DNA from 4 places in the Exiguobacterium sp. SH0S2 genome. Region 3 is predicted to be linked to each of the others. Evidence: riboswitches for the same ligand, from Rfam matches in the RefSeq annotation. Region 3 holds a riboswitch; each other region holds the start of a gene.

Region 1 (4,477 bases), on a different contig from region 3:
AACCGTGCTCATCGTCACCGATGAGATGACGTTCCGTATCGGCCGAGAGCGTCGTCTTGCCCGTGCCCGATAGTCCGAAGAAGAGCGCCGTCTCCCCGGCGTCCGAGACGTTGGCCGAGCAATGCATCGACAAGACGTGCTGTTCAGGTAATAGGAAGTTCATGACCGAGAAAATCGATTTTTTAATTTCGCCGCCGTATTCTGTTCCCCCGATCAGAATGGTACGTTTGGCGAACGAGACGAGGATAAACGTTTCTGAGTTCGTCCCGTCAACTGTTGGGTCGGCCTTGTAGCTCGGTGCATAAATGACCGTGAATGGGTCAAACGCAGCTCTCGTCGGCCACTCTCGCAAGAACAACTGCTTCGCGAACAAGCTGTGCCACGCATACTCGGTGATGGCGCGTACCGGTAGCGTGTAGTGCTCATCTGCTCCAGCCGAAGCTTCGAGATAATACAGCTTCTGTTTCGTCTCGAGATGAGTGAGGACTTTGTCGAGAAGAGCGGTGAACTTGTCTTCTGCGATCGGCTGATTGACCGGACCCCAGTCCACTAACGAGTTGCTGACTTCATCTTGGACGACGAATTTGTCTTTCGGTGACCGCCCTGTGAATTTCCCTGTACTGACCGATAAAGCCCCGTCTTTCGTCAGTACGCCTTCACCGTTACGAATGGCTTCTTCCACCAGTTCTGGAACCGTTAAGTTCCGTAATACATCGGCACCCTTAATTAATTCTTCGATTTTCAGGAGCGTAGTCGCCATCCTGAATCCCACCTTTCCCCTAAATAGATGTGGATGAAATCCGCATACTTCCGCGATTAATTAGTATGACACTTTTTATTATATGTGACACACTAATCAAAAACAAGCATTTCTTTACCCTTTAAAGTAAGCGCTTTCTTACAAAGACATTCTAACATATTCTGTATAAGCGGGGAGTGAAAAAACGGAAACCGTCAAAAAAATGTTTGATATTTCACAAACATAAATGATTTCCGTGATTACGAAGAAATTTACAAATTAAGCGGATACGCTTGACAGAACGGTATGGCATTTATATGATGGTGTTCGTAACGGATACTCTTATTCTGAGCGGTGGAGGGAACAAGGCCCTACGAAGCCCAGCAACCGTCCGATCCTGTAGTCTTTTTCGGAAAAGGTGCTATCCTGAAGCGAAGCGACAGCTTCGAACGATAAGAGGGTAAGGAAGAACGATTCAACCTTTCCCATTGAACGTGGCGAAAGGTTTTTTTCATTACCGTCCCAAAGCAACGCGTAAGGGGAACGAGTACCGTCCACACATCACCCTTATTAATAGGAGGTTTTTCGAAATGTCAAACTTGAACCGTCGACTTTTCACTTCGGAGTCCGTCACTGAAGGACATCCGGATAAAATTTGTGACCAAATCTCAGATGCGATTTTGGATGCAATTTTGGCTGAAGATCCAAACGCCCGCGTTGCGGCTGAGACGTCTGTCACGACAGGTCTCGTGCTCGTAGCTGGTGAAATCACGACATCGACTTACGTGGATATCCCGAAAGTTGTACGTGAAACTGTTCGTGAGATCGGCTACACGCGCGCCAAATATGGTTTTGACGCTGAGACTTGTGCTGTACTCACAGCAATCGACGAGCAGTCGGCAGACATCGCACTCGGTGTCGACCAAGCGCTCGAAGCTCGTGAAGGTCAAATGACTGACGAAGAAATCGATGCGATCGGTGCCGGTGACCAAGGCCTCATGTTCGGTTATGCAACGAACGAGACACCTGAACTCATGCCGCTCCCGATCTCACTCGCTCACAAATTGTCACGTCGCTTGGCAGAAGTCCGCAAAAACGGAACGCTCACTTACCTTCGTCCAGACGGTAAGACGCAAGTAACTGTCGAATACGACCAAGACAACAACCCGGTCCGTATCGATACGATCGTCATCTCGACGCAACACGCAGAAGACATCACGCTCGAGCAGATCCAAGCGGACCTTAAAGAACACGTGATCGAAGCAGTCATCCCGGCTGAACTCATCGACGCCGAGACAAAATACTTCATCAACCCGACTGGCCGTTTCGTCATCGGTGGACCACAAGGTGATGCAGGTCTTACAGGACGTAAAATCATCGTCGACACATACGGTGGATACGCTCGCCACGGCGGTGGTGCGTTCTCAGGTAAAGATCCTACCAAAGTTGACCGTTCGGCAGCATACGCGGCCCGCTACGTGGCGAAAAACCTCGTGGCAGCTGGACTTGCTGACAAAGCGGAAGTTCAACTTGCATACGCGATCGGTGTCGCACACCCGGTTTCAATCGCGGTGGACACGTTCGGCACTGGTAAATTGAGCGAGACTGAGCTCGTTGAACTCATTCGTGAGAACTTCGACCTTCGTCCGGCCGGCATCATCAAGATGCTCGACCTTCGTCGCCCGATCTACAGACAGACAGCAGCTTACGGACACTTTGGTCGCACAGACGTTGAACTCCCATGGGAGCAGACGGACAAAGCGGCAGTGCTTGAAGAAGGCGCAAAACGCTTCGCATAAGCAATAAAAAACGACCTTTCTCGCGAAAGGTCGTTTTTTATTATGCTTGTGGTTTATTTTCGTTTGTTGCGTTCTCGTTGCCGAGTGCCGTATCTTTCGCCTCGACGACTTTCTCACCAATATCTTGCAAATCTGATTTTGTTTCCTGGGCCGTCTCGACGACTTTGTTCACGTCTTCTTTGACCGTGTCGACTTCACCGACAACTTTTTCATAGACGTTTTGCACATCGGTCGACACTTCTTGAATCATACCTGACGCCGATTTCACTTGCTCGATGACTTGAGACGCTTTACCGGCCGGATCTTCTTTGATCGTGTCGACGAGACCGCCGACAGACGACTTCGCATTCGTGAGCGACTGTTTCGTCGTCTCGCGGTTCGACGAGCTAAGTAGGGCGATCAGACCGCCGACGAGCGCACCGAGAAGCATCCCGGTCACGACGTTGATTCTAGGACCACCCGAGTTGGTTTGGTCGAATTGGCGATTCGGGTTGTTAGCGTTAGCTGCGTGCGGATCGTTTTGTAATGTTGGTTCCATGTCTAAACACTCCTTTGTAAGTTGGCATTGGTACTCATATACCCTAGTTAAAATAGAAAATAACGTTCTGCTTGATTTCGACACGAAAAAGTAATAGAAGGGCAGGATATTTTTTACGTGATGGGGAATGATAGTACTAGATTGGCCAAAAGGGGGAAGCTGTTATGAAGATGCGGGAAGCCGTACCAGAAGATGCCGCCACGATTCGAGATATCGCACTTGCGACCATCAGTGTGACAGATGACGTTCGGTCTAAGGTGATGGAGCGCGCCTATCAACAAGAAGAGATCGTCCGGGCCATCGGTTCGAGTGAAGAAGCGAAAGAACAGTTGTTCATCGTCGGTGAGGCCGAAGGAGACGTTATCGGGTTTTACCATGCGATCGACCGCGGTGATACGTGGGAAGTGCTTCGTCTCTATCTTCATCCGGCTCACCATCGCCAAGGACTTGGGGCAGAACTGCTGACACATCTCCAAGAGCGGAAAGCGCAACCGATCGAGCTGTACGTCGAGAGTTCGAACGAGCAGGCGATCGCGTTCTTAAGCCATCAAGCGTTCACCGAACTGAACCGAATTCAAGAAGAAGTGTACGATCAACCGATGGAGCTCATCCATTTGCGTTACGACCCACGCTAAGACTCCAGACGGATTTTCTTTCAAACATCAGTCAGCGGCTGATGTTTTTTGTTAGAATTGATGAGACATACTAATAATGAGGTGACAGCATGACATATGAAGAAGAATCACGAAAAGGGGTCATCGTGATCGTTTACCCGTTGCAGTTCACGTCCCGACTCAGCGAAGCATTTTTGCAGCGACTCAGTGTCGACTATGAGGTGCTCGTCGTGACCGGACAGACGGTCGGACTAACGGCAGAAGACCATAAACAGCTGATCAAGAACACGCTACGGGAAGCGAGTCAGTCCAAACTACCGATTCACGTCATCGCCTTCAGTCTCGGGGCGCTCTTGACGAACCGCCTCCTGCAAGAGTACGACGTGCCGCTCGGGAGTTTGACATACATCTCCCCGCTCTTTGATTGGCATTCGTCCCGCCAAATCGGCGGGCTCAAACAAGTCGTCGCCAGTGCGGTCGACCGGTTCCGCCCCGATTTGCCGCTCAGTATGATGACGTTCACCGGTGGTGGGGAAGAGTCATCTCGTTTCGGCGAGATCACATACGCGCAGTACCGCGAAATCGAAGAAGAGATCGTCGAGCATCAAGAGGAGAAGAAACATTTACCTCGCTTACCGCTCGCTTGCTTCTACGCGCCGGACGATCGTTTCGCCGACGTGAAGCTGACGTTGAACGTCTGCCGCAAAATCGGCGGCGACCAAGTCTACATCCGTCGACTCGAAGGGTTCCCGCACTTTGGCTATGAACGGTTGAACACGAAGTTCGC
Region 2 (4,477 bases), on a different contig from region 3:
TTGTTTACTGCGTAATTGGCCGCACGCCGCATCGATATCGGTCCCGTGCTCGAGACGCACGCCCGTATTGATGCCCCGTTTTTTCAAAACGTCGTAAAACGCCATGATGTCCTCGGTCGTACTCCGTTCGTACTGGATGTGCTCGTTGACCGGGTTGTATGGGATCAAGTTGACGTAAGACTTGTCTTTGATGTCATCGATCAACGCCGCGAGTTCTTCGGCATGTTCCGGCAAATCGTTCACTTTCGAGAGCAAGATGTACTCGAACGTGATCCGTTTATTCGTCTTCTCAACGTAGTAGCGGATTGCCGGCATCAGTTTATCGAGCGGGAACGCCCGGTTGATCTTCATGATTCTCGTCCGCAGCGCATCGTTCGGCGCGTGCAGAGAGAGGGCCAAGTTGATGCGCAGGTCAAGGTCAGCGAACTTGTAGATCTTGTCGGCGAGCCCACTCGTCGAGACGTTGATTTTACGAGGAGCGATCGCGAGACCGCGCTCGTCTTTGACGACACGGAGGAAGTCGACCAAGTTATCAAAGTTATCGAACGGCTCCCCGATTCCCATGACGACGATGTGGCTGACGCGGTCATCTTCACCGACCTCGTCTAAATAGTGTTGAACGGTCATGATCTGTTCGACGACCTCGCCCGCCGTCAAGTCGCGTGTTTTTTTCAAGAGGCCGCTCGCACAGAAACTACAGCCGATGTTGCACCCGACTTGTGTCGTCACACAGACGGAACGTCCATACTTATGGCGCATGAGCACCGTTTCGATATAATGCCCGTCGTGCAGTTTAAGTAAGAATTTGACCGTGCCGTCACCCGCTTCTTGTTTGACGAACAGTTCTTGTGTCGTCAGCGCATAGTTCGCCTCAAGCTGTTCGCGCACTTCGGGACGAACCGCGATTTCGTCGAGCCGTCTGACACGGTCGATGTAAAGCGAGTCCCATATTTGTCTGGCGTGGTAGGCACTGTATCCCCAAGATACGCAAGCGTCCGACAGCTGATCAAATGTCAGCCCATATATAGATGATTTCATTGTAATCTGTCCTTTCTTCAATCCGCATACGTACCATTGTAGCGGACGTGAGCGACAGGTGCAACGTTCTTACATAGGCGGGATCGGACGCGTCACGTGGCGTTCGAACGCGTAGGCGATACGGATGAGGTCTCGTTCCGCATAGCTCGTACCCGTGAATGACAGCCCGAACGGTGCCCCGCTCTGTTTGAGCTTGTATGGGATCGTGACCGTCGGGTGCCCTGCCTTCGCCGCCATATCGTAATTCAAGTCGTGTGGCAACGCCAGGGCGTGAAGCGTTTGTTCCATCAATAAACGATCGAGGCCGTCCGTTTTCGCGTGCCTTACGTCGGCTAAGCGTCGCTCGAGGTAGCTCGACTCGGTCAAACGCCCTGATAACTGATTCGCTTTCTCGAACGTAACTTGTCCGTGCGGGATCGTTTCCGGGTGAAGCTTGTTCCAGTCCATCAAGTCCTTGAGCGTTTCATACGGGAGCGCTGTCGTCGCCAAATACGCCTCGATCCCGAGCTTGAACTCATGGTAGAGGACGTCGCCTTGGTCAAGTCCGTCGTTTGACGGCAGGTCGACTTCGACGAGCTCGACCCCGCTCGCTTTGAGTAACGCCAGCGCCGCTTGATAGAGCGTCTGTTCTTCATCCGACAGTTCAGCCTTCACGAAACCGACGCGCATGCCGACGGCTTGACGTTCGTCGAGACACGTCCGGTACGGTGGACCGGCCGGTAGATGTGTCGTCGCCGGGTCCGAGTCGTCTTCCCCGCACATCGCTTCTAGTGCGAGCACCGCGTCGCGGAGCGTCCGCGCCATCGGACCGGCCGTATCTTGCGACCGCGAAATCGGGATGATCCCACTCCGGCTGATGAGCCCGACCGTCGGTTTGATGCCGACGATGCCGTTATGGACGCTCGGGTGGATGATCGACCCGCTCGTCTCGCTGCCGACAGCGAGCATCGTCAAGTTCGCAGCGACCGCTGACGCCGAACCAGAACTCGAACCGCCGACGTCGAGATTGTCACCATACGGATTGAGCGTCTGGCCACCGACCCCGCTCCATCCGTTCGGCATGTCCTCCGTCAAAAAATTGGCCCATTCCGATAAATTGGCTTTGCCGAGAATGACCGCCCCGTGCTCACGGAGGCGACGGACGAGTTCAGCGTCACGACCGGCAAAGTGATGCTCGAGCGCCACGGCGCCGGCAGTAGTCCTCATGAGTCCCGCCGTCTCGATGTTGTCCTTGAGTAAAACGGGAATACCGAGGAGTGGCAGCCGGTCTCCGCGTCGGTAGGCACGGTCAGCCGCCTCAGCCTCGAACAACGCGTCCGGGTTCACTTGGATGACCGCTTTCAGTTTATCGTTCAAGCTAGCGATCCGTGTCAAATAGTAGGCCGTCACGTCCCGGGCCGTGAACGTCCCTTCTTTATATCCGCGCTGTGCGGTCTCGATGTCTAGTTCAAATAAGTCTTGCATCCAATTCCCTCCTTATAGGCAATGTTATTCGGTATTCGCTGAATGCATCGAATCTCCTTGTTTTTATCGCCATTGGATGTGCAACTTGTTACACTAGAAGAAACGTTATTGGAGGTAGCCATGTCCCGCTCTTACATCCTTGTTTTACTGTCCGTGTTCGCCCTGTTCTTTCTACAATTGTTCGGGGATGATTTGCCGTGGGCATTCCCTGCGTCCATCGCCCTCATTATCTTGATTGTTGGTGCCACGCTATTTCAACTTCGGCGCACACCAAATCGTTGACGTTTAAACGAGACAGATGATATGATGCTGTCACCAACTACATATCGATATCTTGAGTGAACGAGAGACCTGGCTCTACGACTTCACAGCAACCTGCTTCGGCAAGGTGCTACTTCCAGCAAGGCATCGCCTTGGACGATATGACAAAACGCTCATGTCGATGACATGGGCGTTTTTTTGGAATGAACATGAGGGGGATTTTATTTTGGAAAAAGCTACATTCGCAGGTGGTTGTTTTTGGTGCATGGTGACACCGTTCGAGGAACAGCCAGGAATCGAAGGAATCGTATCCGGTTATACAGGCGGACACGTTAACAATCCGACGTATAAAGACGTCAAGACAGGCACGAGTGGTCACTACGAGGTCGTCGAGATCACGTTCGATCCTTCTCAATTCTCATATGAGCGCCTGCTCGAATTGTATTGGATTCAGACTGATCCGACCGACGACGGCGGCCAGTTCCAAGACCGCGGGCAACAATACGCGCCCGCCATCTTCTATCATACGGAAGAGCAACGCGTGGCGGCAGAACAGAGTCGCGACGCGCTCGCCGCGAGCGGAAAGTTCAAACAACCGATCGTGACGAAAATCTTACCGGCTGACGTCTTTTACCCGGCCGAAGACTATCATCAAGATTATCATAAAAAAAATCCGGCCCACTATAAAGCGGACCGGAAACAATCTGGCCGTGACGAGTTCATCGACCAGACGTGGACAAGCTGACAACGACGGGCCCCATGCCCGTCGTTTTTTTAGCTCTTGGCGAGCCCGAGCATGAATCCAGCGACCACGATCAGACCGATCCCCATAAAGACGAAGACACGTTCTTTCGACGTCTTTTCTTCTTTTAACAAGTAAATGCCACCGAGTGTCGCGACGACGACGTTCAGTTGAGACAGTGCGAACGACGTGGCGATGCCGACTTCTCCGCTCGAGACGAACAACCCGAAGTTCCCGATCCCCCAGGCAAGCCCGGCGAAGATGTTCTTGAACGTTTTCGGATCAAACTTTTTCACATTTTTTTCACGAAGGCTGAACAAGAGCGCGGCGATGAACATCCCGAGTGACTGCGGTAGGATGGCGGTGATGCCGTCGACTTCAAAGTAGTTGGTCAGGACGGCGTACGTCACGTAACCGATGCTCGAAACGAGGAGCACGAGTAGCCCTTTTTTCAAAGCACTACTGCTGTCCGATTCTTTATTTTGTTGATATGACGTCATGACGGCCCCGATGATGATCAAAACGAGGGCCGAGAAGCCGAGCCATAGCTCGGTCGATGTCTTCCAGTCCCCGAGAACGATGACTCCGAACAGTGATGTCCCGACAAGCTGCATCCCTGTACTGATCGGCATCGCTTTCGAGACGCTTAAAATTTGGAACGACTGGAACTGAAGGTACTGTCCGAGCGCCCAGAACACACCCGAAATGAAACCAGTCACGATCGCGAGCGTCGTGAACTCTGGTTTGAAGACGAGCGCGATGACAACCGCCATCACCATCGCGCCGATCGTCGTGCCGATCAATTGTTGAATCGGCTTGCCGCCGACAATAGATACGATAAGCGGGATACTCCCCCACATGAGTGCGGGCAGTAGCGCTAGCAAAATCATCTCCATACGTTGCACCTGCTTTCTTAATATAACATTCTGTCTATTCTTCCCGGCTCTAGCGCTCATTAAACTTCAAAAAAAT
Region 3 (4,477 bases):
CGAGTTCAAGCCAACGTGCGGTCACGCTCATACGTGCACCTCCTTCATGTGATGGGTGATGTCGTCGAACGTCTCGAACGGGGCGTAGGCGATGCCTTCTGCTTCACAGAGCGTGATGAGTTGCCCACGGGCGTAGACGAAATCGGCCCGTTTGGCGATCTCGAAGTCGGTCACCGAGTCACCGATGACGATCAAGCGATCAACGGGATCGACGATCGTCCGGGCGATTGTCGGTTTGCAGCAACCACAATCATTCGTGCAATGCGCGTCACAGGCGTAGGGCCAGTCGACGCGTACCGTCTCGCCTGAGAAGTCGGCGACGTTACAGTAGATGTGGTCCGGCGCGACGTGGTCTTGCAAGATCGGGTGCACGAAAAAGTCCATGCCGCCGCTGACGACGTCGAACTTCCAGCCATGTTCTCGGATCTCTTCCAAAAATGCTGGGAAACCTGGGCGCAAGGTGATGCGGTCCAGCAAGTAGTCACGGTACGCCGAAGCGTCAGCGCTCGGCAACAGCTGGAACATCTGCCCGACCCCGGAGCGGATCGAGATGTCTTGAGCGAGCACATCGTCTTTGAGCGCGTGCCATTCGGGCGGTGCGAACGCCCGCATCAAAGCGATGATGTTGTCCTCGGCCGTGATCGTCCCATCGAAGTCACACAAGATGTGAATCGTCATTGTTTTGACCACGCCTTTAACGCGGCCTCGAGCTCGTTCGTCTGGCTCGCCACGCCCAATACTTGCTCAATCGCTTGTCGGAACGCCCGGGCCCCGGCGGCCGCGCCGTCTGGGTGACCGTGGATGCCGCCGCCGGCGTTGATGACGACGTCTGTGCCGAAATCACGGATGATGTCCGGGACGAGCCCCGGATGGATGCCGGCCGACGGGACCGGTAGAATCGGCTTCGCCCAGTGCGGCCGAGCACTGCTATCCCGAATCGCGAACGCCTCATCGGATGGTGTCGCAAGTGAACCGTATGGGGACGGGAACAGCGTCAAGTCGGCCCCCGCGAGGCGGATCAATTTTCCGAGCAAGAGCGAGTGGCTGATCGAGCCGGTCAAGGCGCCGGCGAACGCCGGGTGCGCCAAAATCGGGACGTTAATTGTTGGATCGCTCGCGAGTTCGCGGAGTGTGTCGAGCCCGTATGTATAGACGTTGAACAACAGTGCCGTCGCGCCCGCCTCGATCAAGCGGAGCGCTTGGTCACGCAGCCCGAACACCGGACCGCTGAGCGTGATGGCATAGAGCGAACGTTTCCCGGTCGTTTCGAACTGTTCTTGGATGACGGCCGCTCCGATTTTAGCTCGTTCAAGCGACGGAGTGAGCGGGTTGTCGTATAGGATTTCATCATCTTTGACGATGTCGATGCCGCCGGCGAGCTGGTCTCGAAGTTGCTGTTCTAAGAAGCGTAAATCACGGCCGATGATCCCTTTAAAGATGCTCATGACGAGCGGGCGATCATGGACGTCGAGCAACTCACGAACGCCTTGAACACCGAACTTTGCTCCGGGGAATTCAGATGCAAGCGTTTCGGGTAACGTTAAGTCGATCAAGCGTACCGAGTCATCGAGCGATAATTTCCCGAACGTCGTCGTCAAGATGGATGAGAAGTCGGGCGTGACGTTATGGAGCGGATAACGGATTGTGAAGCGGCTCGTCGTTTCCGTATGCGTCGTTGAGACGATCTCGCCCCGATACGCCTTTAATTGTTCTTGCTCTAGGTGAGGCAGTTCCGTCCACGTGCCGACGGTCAGTTCGAGGGCGATTTTCTCGGCGACAGTCGCGACGCGGTCCGTCCGGCTGATTTCATATGTGGCAGTAATACTCATGTTCGTTCCTCCTTCCGGTCAAACAAAAAATGACCCCATGCCGAGGCAAGAGGTCATCATAAAAAAATGAACTCTTATCTCTCAGCTTACGCTGCAAGAATTAGCACCGTGCCCAATCGGGTCGGTTGCTGCGACATCATCGGGCTTGTCCCCTCCGTCTGCTCTTGATAAGAATGTATTTTGAAGTTGTGAAATTTAATTGAATTTTGTCACACAATATCCGGTTCGTCAATTCCTTTTTTTGAGAAAAAAAGTTTGAGTTCGTTGTTACCATATATGCATAAAAAAAGTGACCGTTGCTCCAGCAAATTGCCGTTGACAAAGGTGGGGTCGAGTCCGTATTATTCATCACAACAAGTTCACACAATCGAATACGACACTCTTATCGCGAGTTGGCAGAGGGAATTGGCCCGATGACGCCGCAGCAACCGACCAGTAGGCACGGTGCTACATCCACCAGACATACGTCTGACAGATGAGAGGAACAACCGTTACGGCTGTGCCTCTTTCTCGCGGAGAAAGGGGCTTTTTTTGTGGGGAATATACCGAAAGGGGAAACAGACATGGCTTATCAACCATTTACAGAACAGACAGTCGTCGAGCACGTCAGAACGTTAGGGTTACTCGAAGATGGGGGCATCGCGCATTGCGAGGAGATCGGGGACGGCAACTTGAACCTCGTCTTCCGCATCCGTCAAGGCGAAACGAGCCTCATCGTCAAGCAGGCGCTACCGTATGCGAAAGTCGTCGGCGAGAGTTGGCCGCTCACACTTGAACGGGCGTGGATCGAGCAGCTCGCGTTGCGCGAATTCGCCAGCGTCGTCCCGCGTTTCGTCCCGGTCGTTCTCGGCAGTGACCGGACGCTCGCCTACACGATTTTAGAAGACTTGTCCGACTTTGATATCGTCCGGACGGGCTATTTGGAAGGGAAAACGTATCCTGAACTTGCCCGTCACATCGGTGAGTTTTTAGGACAGACGTTGTTTGAGACGTCCGACTATGCGGCCGGCCCGATTGAGAAGAAGCGGAAAGAACGGGATTATTACAACCCGGAACTATGCGATATCACTGAAAAACTGATCTTCACCGATCCGTACAAAGATGCCGAATCGAACAACATCGAAACCGCGCTCCGTCAGGACGTCGAAGCGCTTTGGCGTGACCAGAAATTGAAAGTGGAGGTCACGAAACTGAAAGTCGGTTTCGTCACGAAACACGACGCGCTCTTGCACGGGGACTTACATACAGGCAGCATCTTCGCGACGCAACAAGAGACGAAAGTCATCGATCCGGAGTTCGCTTTTTATGGACCGTTCGGCTTTGACATCGGGCAAATCGTCGCCCATTTGACGCTATCGACGTTCCATGACCCACTCAAACGGTTCGAACGGTTCACGGACGTATTGACGGTATGGGAGACGTTTGAGAAGACGTTCCGGACGAAGTTTGAGACGGCGGTCGAACCGTTCAACACGGACGGATTCGTCGATGAGCTACTTCAAACCATCTTTAGCGACACGATCGGCTATGCCGGATGCGAACTGATTCGCCGCGCCATCGGCCTCGCAGGAGTCAATGACCTCGAGACGTTACCGGAAACGGTCCGGCTCGAGCGGAAACGGGAAGCGCTCACGCTCGGCACGACGCTCATTAAACAGCGCCACGATATCCGTTCGATCGATGATTTAGTGACGCTGTTAGCGGGGGTACGCGTATGACAGTCCAAAACATTCGCTTCGACCCGAACCGGGACGAGCTCGTCATTTTAGACCAAACGTTACTGCCCCATGAGGAGCGGTACGTGACGATCGCGACGCTCGAACAGGCGGAGCACGCCATCGAGACGTTACAAGTCCGAGGCGCGCCGGCCATCGCCTATTTCGGCGCATTCGTGCTCGCGAAAGAAGCGGTCCGGCTTCAAGATGACCCGGACTTCACACGCCGGCTCGACCTCGTCGGCCGTCGGTTGATCGCGACCCGTCCGACGGCGGTCAATCTGCAAAACGTGATCGAGTCGCTTCTCGGATTCAACGTCGGAGACGACTTTGAAAGGATCGCGACTGACATCAAACATCGGGCCATCGCGCTGTTCGAGCGAGACGTCGACACGTATCGGGCCATCGGGGAGCATGCGCTCACGGTGCTGCCAGCAGGGGGGAACGTCTTAACGATCTGTAACGCCGGGGCGATCGCGACGTCGCGTTACGGGACTGCGCTCGCTCCGTTTTACGTCGGGAAAGAGCGAGGTATCGCGTTTAACGTCTTCGCTTGTGAGACGCGGCCGCTCCTCCAAGGGGCACGCCTGACCGTCTGGGAACTCGACCAGGCCGACATCGACGTCACGCTCATCACCGACAATATGGCCGCTTGGACGATTCAGGCGAAAGGGGTCGACGCCATCATCGTCGGCGCTGACCGCATCACACGGACGGGTCACGTCGCCAATAAGATTGGCACGCTTCAGCTCGCCGTCCTGGCTAAACATTACGGGATCCCGTTTTACGTCGCGGCCCCGCATTCGACGTTCGATTTGACGGCGGACGATGTGATTCAAATCGAGGAGCGGAGCGCGCTAGAAGTGACCCATATCGGCGGACAACCTACGGCGCCGGTCGGGATCACCGTCTTTAACCCGGCGTTTGACGTCA
Region 4 (4,477 bases), on a different contig from region 3:
TTTCGTTAATTCACCGAGCAATGCGCTCGGGATGAGGGCGATTAAAATAGCGAGACTGAGTCCGTTCAATACGTTCATCAAAAATTGTTTGCCTGTCAGTTTCGTTTGTTCCGTCATAAGTCGATTCACCTGTCCTTTTCTACGTATACGCTGTTATGTACGAAAGCGTTAAAGTTAATGACCATACTATGCCTCTTTTCGTGAAGCGTCAACAGGAAATGTTGAACGATTCAGAAAATTCGTGGGGTGAGCACAACTTTTGAACAGATCGGCTCACATTCATATACTTATAAAAGAGGTGAGAACAATGATTACAGACGGATTGTTATATATATACGCCCCGATGTGTGGAACATGCGCTGTGGCCGAGCGGATGCTCGCCGTCGTCGAAGCGGTCGACCCGACACTCGCGATTGACAAGCAGGACGCCAACTTTATCCCGCAAGAGTTAGAAGCGTATCAAGTCATGAGCGTCCCGGCGCTGTTAAAGCTTAAAGACGGCCAAGTCGAAGACCGATTATATGCGTTCCAAAACGTGCAGCACGTCCTATCTTTCGTTAAATGAGATAGGATGATTAGAATAATCAGAAAATTTTAAATAATCAGTTGACACAGAAAGTTCACGAATGGTATATTCATTACAACATCTTACTTGAACACAATATAGGACGAGATTCTCCAGCCATCAAGACGTTTTAGAACAGCCGGTGCATCACTTTACGCGACTTTTAGGTGGACCTTCCCTTCGATTGTCCCCCAAAAAAATCAAGCGCAGGGACACCTACCGCGTAACCGCATGGTACGTTCTAAGGCCGAGTGATGGATGGCTTGAATCCCCCATATAAGGATGAACACTCTGATCGGGCAAAAGAGTTTCATCTATGGGTTGTCCTTCCGTGACTCAAGGTGCTACGTTCTGTGTCATCCTCGGATGGCACCTTTTTTTGATTTTTCGCACAAAATAGTTTGACATGAAAATAATGTGTCGCTATTATAAAGCTAATCGAATAAACAACACTCTTATCAAGAGAGGCTGAGGGACTGGCCCTATGACGCCCAGCAACCGCGGAGCAATCCGAAATGGTGCTAATTCCAGCAAGGTGAGAACCTTGGAAGATGAGAGCAATCGTTGTCCGTACCGATAAAGTACGCACGTTTGCTCAAACGTGTGTACTTTTTTTGTTGTCAGGAGGGAAAGGTATTGATTCAATTACGTAATGTGGCCAAATGGTTCGACACGAAGAACGGTCGAGTCCAGGCGGTCGATGATGTGTCGCTCACAATCGAGAGCGGCGAAATTTTTGGAATAATCGGATATTCAGGGGCGGGGAAGTCGACGCTCATCCGTCTGCTCAACCGACTCGAGTCACCGTCAAGCGGTGAGATCGTCGTCGCAGGGAGCGAGCTGACGAAGCTCACTCCGAAAGAACTGCGCGGGGTGCGCAAAAACGTCTCGATGGTATTCCAACACTTCAACTTATTATGGTCGCGCACGGTCGCTGAGAACATCAGCTTCCCGCTCGAACTGATTGGGGTACCGGCCAGTGAACGTAAACGCCGCGTCCAAGAGCTCGTCGATCTCGTCGGTCTCGCCGGACGTGAAGACAGCTATCCGTCGCAACTATCGGGCGGTCAAAAACAGCGAGTCGGGATTGCCCGCGCGCTCGCTACAAATCCAGACGTGCTCCTCTGCGATGAAGCGACGAGCGCACTCGACCCGAAGACGACCGATTCGATTCTCGAACTGCTCGTCAGCATCAATAAGAAACTCGGACTGACGATCGTCCTCATCACCCATGAGATGCACGTCATCCAAAAAATCTGTCATCGCGTCGCCGTCATGGAGGCAGGGAAAGTCGTCGAGACCGGCCAAGTCGCGGACGTGTTCCAACATCCGGAACAGCCGATCACGAAAGAGTTCGTCAAACAGATCGGTGCCGTCGACGACATGTCGCTCACGTTCGAGCATTTGAAAGCACGTTATCCGAGTGGCCAAATCGTCAAACTCAAGTTCTTGAACGAGACGGCCGAACAGCCGATTTTATCGGAAGTGTTGAAACAGCACGACATCGGCTTCAACATCATCGGCGGTAACGTGACGCAGTCGCAAGTCGGCGCGCTCGGAACGCTATTCATCCAATTGATCGGAGAGCCGGCTGAAGTCGAGCGGGCCATCGCCTCAATCCGATCGCAGGCAGTGGAAGTGGAGGTAGAAAGCGATGTTTCCTAATGTAGATTGGCAAGTCATGCTCGAACAGACGTGGGAGACGCTCTATATGACGCTCGTCGCAGGAGCCGCGACATTCGTCATCGGTCTCGCCCTCGGCATGCTCTTATATGTCACGAACGAACCGCTCATGATGAAGAATCGTCCGATTTACACGATCATCAGTGCGGTCGTCAACGTGTTCCGCTCGATCCCGTTCATTATTTTGATCATCTTGCTCATTCCGTTCACGCTCCTTCTCGTCGGAACGATGCTCGGTTCGACGGCGGCGCTCCCGGCGCTCATCATCGGTGCGGCCCCGTTTTATGCACGGATGGTCGAGCTCGCACTCCGCGAAGTCGATCGCGGTGTCATCGAGGCGGCCGAGTCGATGGGCGCGACGAAATGGCAGATCGTCTATAAAGTGTTGTTCCCGGAAGCACTCCCGGCCATCGTGTCAGGCATCACCGTGACGATCGTCGCCATCGTCGGTTACACGGCCATGGCCGGAGTCGTCGGCGGTGGTGGTCTCGGGAACTTAGCGTTCCTCGAAGGGTTCCAACGTTCACAAAGCGACGTCACGTTCGTCGCGACCGTATTGATCTTAGTCATCGTCTTCGTCGTTCAGTTTATCGGCGATCGACTCGTCTCAAAAATCGATAAGCGATCAGCTTAATCAAATACAATCATATGGAGGGTTTTATAATGAAATCATGGAAAACAGTACTCGGATTGACAGCAGCATCAGCACTCACAATTCTCGCGGCATGTGGCGGCGGGGACTCGGAATCAGGCTCGGGCGACGATAAGACGCTCATCATCGGCGCGTCGAACGTACCACACGCCGAGATTTTAGAGCACGTCCAAGACGAATATGAAGAAAAAGGCTACACGCTTGAAATCAAGAAGTTCCAAGACTACGTGCTCCCGAACAAGACGCTCGCAGCTGGCGAACTCGACGCGAACTACTTCCAACACGAGCCGTACCTCGAGTCACAAATGGCTGAGAACAAAGACTATAAATTCGCTTCAGCCGGCGGCGTCCACATCGAGCCGATCGGTGTCTACTCACAAGACTACAAATCACTCGATGAGCTTCCGGACGGCGCTGAAATCATCATGAGCTCGTCGGTCGCTGACCACGGACGAATCTTGACGATGCTTCAAACAGAAGGCTTGCTCACGCTCGCTGACGGCAAGACGACAGACGCGACAGTCGCTGACATCGTCGACAACCCGAAAAACTTGGAGTTCAAGACGGACGTCGAAGCGGCACTTCTCCCACAAGCGTTCAACAACGGTGAAGGCGATGCCGTCCTCATCAACACGAACTACGCGATCGATGCCGGACTCAACCCGCTCGAAGACGCAATCGCTCTTGAAGGCGAAGATTCACCGTACGTCAACTTGATCGTCACGCGTGAAGGCGACGAAGACGATGAGCGCGTCAAGGCACTCCTTGAAGTATTGACATCAGAAGAGACACAACAGTGGATCTTGGAGGAGTACAAAGGTGCGGTCGTACCGGTTAAATAATGATTGATTTTAGGCTCGGGACATCCCGGGCCTTTTTTGTTTGCAGTGGTTTTGCTTCAATAATAGAAGTAAACTATTTATATGTAGAAAAAGGGGGGATCCGGGTGAGCATACGACACATTCATCCGCTGACGCTTGGCGTCTTGTTCGGTACATTTTTTGCACGGCTGTCGACGTTTTTTGTCATGCCGTTTTTTGCGATTTATCTCGCGACGCTCGGTTTCTCGGCGAGCGTGATCGGGACGGTGTTCGCGACGTCGGCATTATCCGGTCTATTTATGAGCTTTTTTGGGGGGACGCTGTCTGACCGCTACGGGCGCAAACAGCTGATGTTGATAGGTATCGGTTTGAACGCCTTGACGTTCACAGGTTTCGCACTCGCAACGGAGCTCGTTTGGTTTTACATATTTTCGGTATTGATGGGCGTTTCACGTTCATTCCTTGAACCAGCGTCTCGGGCCTTGATCAGCGACACGACGCAACCCGACCAGCGTGTCATCGTCTATAACGTGCGCTACTTCATGATCAACATCGCTGCGGCGATCGGACCGCTGCTTGCGGTCGTCTTGTCACTTACGGGAGCGAAGAGCGCATTCTTCGTCGTGACCGCCGTCTATGTCCTTTACGGCCTCGTTATCTCGACGTTGTTCCGGAAGTATCCGTTTGAAGAAGGGGACGGCGTCAAAGTGCGGCCGCGCCTGACGGAGACGTTCCGCGTGTTAAAAGAAGACAAGA

What was found. A riboswitch is a leader RNA that binds a small molecule or an ion and turns the genes downstream of it on or off. The one in region 3 is predicted to bind S-adenosylmethionine.
Region 1: another riboswitch for S-adenosylmethionine. It lies ahead of metK (methionine adenosyltransferase); the one in region 3 lies ahead of mtnK (S-methyl-5-thioribose kinase).
Region 2: another riboswitch for S-adenosylmethionine. It lies ahead of msrA (peptide-methionine (S)-S-oxide reductase MsrA); the one in region 3 lies ahead of mtnK (S-methyl-5-thioribose kinase).
Region 4: another riboswitch for S-adenosylmethionine. It lies ahead of EVJ21_RS10435 (methionine ABC transporter ATP-binding protein); the one in region 3 lies ahead of mtnK (S-methyl-5-thioribose kinase).

Annotation. Positions count from the first base shown of each region.
Region 1 covers NZ_SJVB01000003.1:289,312-293,788, reverse strand. The annotation lists gene pckA (phosphoenolpyruvate carboxykinase (ATP)) at 1-760, opposite strand, end outside; SAM riboswitch class I at 1,079-1,198, shown strand; gene metK (methionine adenosyltransferase) at 1,330-2,538, shown strand; gene EVJ21_RS10130 (YtxH domain-containing protein) at 2,579-3,076, opposite strand; gene EVJ21_RS10125 (GNAT family N-acetyltransferase) at 3,241-3,711, shown strand; gene EVJ21_RS10120 (alpha/beta fold hydrolase) at 3,801-4,477, shown strand, end outside.
Region 2 covers NZ_SJVB01000001.1:78,229-82,705, reverse strand. The annotation lists gene rlmN (dual-specificity RNA methyltransferase RlmN) at 1-1,038, opposite strand, end outside; gene EVJ21_RS00415 (amidase family protein) at 1,108-2,502, opposite strand; gene EVJ21_RS15405 (hypothetical protein) at 2,623-2,784, shown strand; SAM riboswitch class I at 2,829-2,928, shown strand; gene msrA (peptide-methionine (S)-S-oxide reductase MsrA) at 2,990-3,508, shown strand; gene EVJ21_RS00405 (GRP family sugar transporter) at 3,538-4,401, opposite strand.
Region 3 covers NZ_SJVB01000002.1:604,510-608,986, reverse strand. The annotation lists gene EVJ21_RS07790 (methylthioribulose 1-phosphate dehydratase) at 1-31, opposite strand, end outside; gene EVJ21_RS07785 (2-hydroxy-3-keto-5-methylthiopentenyl-1-phosphate phosphatase) at 28-678, opposite strand; gene EVJ21_RS07780 (2,3-diketo-5-methylthiopentyl-1-phosphate enolase) at 675-1,829, opposite strand; SAM riboswitch class I at 1,901-2,003, opposite strand; SAM riboswitch class I at 2,209-2,311, shown strand; gene mtnK (S-methyl-5-thioribose kinase) at 2,393-3,547, shown strand; gene mtnA (S-methyl-5-thioribose-1-phosphate isomerase) at 3,544-4,477, shown strand, end outside.
Region 4 covers NZ_SJVB01000003.1:351,208-355,684, reverse strand. The annotation lists gene EVJ21_RS10445 (PTS sugar transporter subunit IIC) at 1-117, opposite strand, end outside; gene EVJ21_RS10440 (thioredoxin family protein) at 308-565, shown strand; SAM riboswitch class I at 1,018-1,123, shown strand; gene EVJ21_RS10435 (methionine ABC transporter ATP-binding protein) at 1,202-2,230, shown strand; gene EVJ21_RS10430 (methionine ABC transporter permease) at 2,220-2,882, shown strand; gene EVJ21_RS10425 (MetQ/NlpA family ABC transporter substrate-binding protein) at 2,912-3,742, shown strand; gene EVJ21_RS10420 (MDR family MFS transporter) at 3,847-4,477, shown strand, end outside.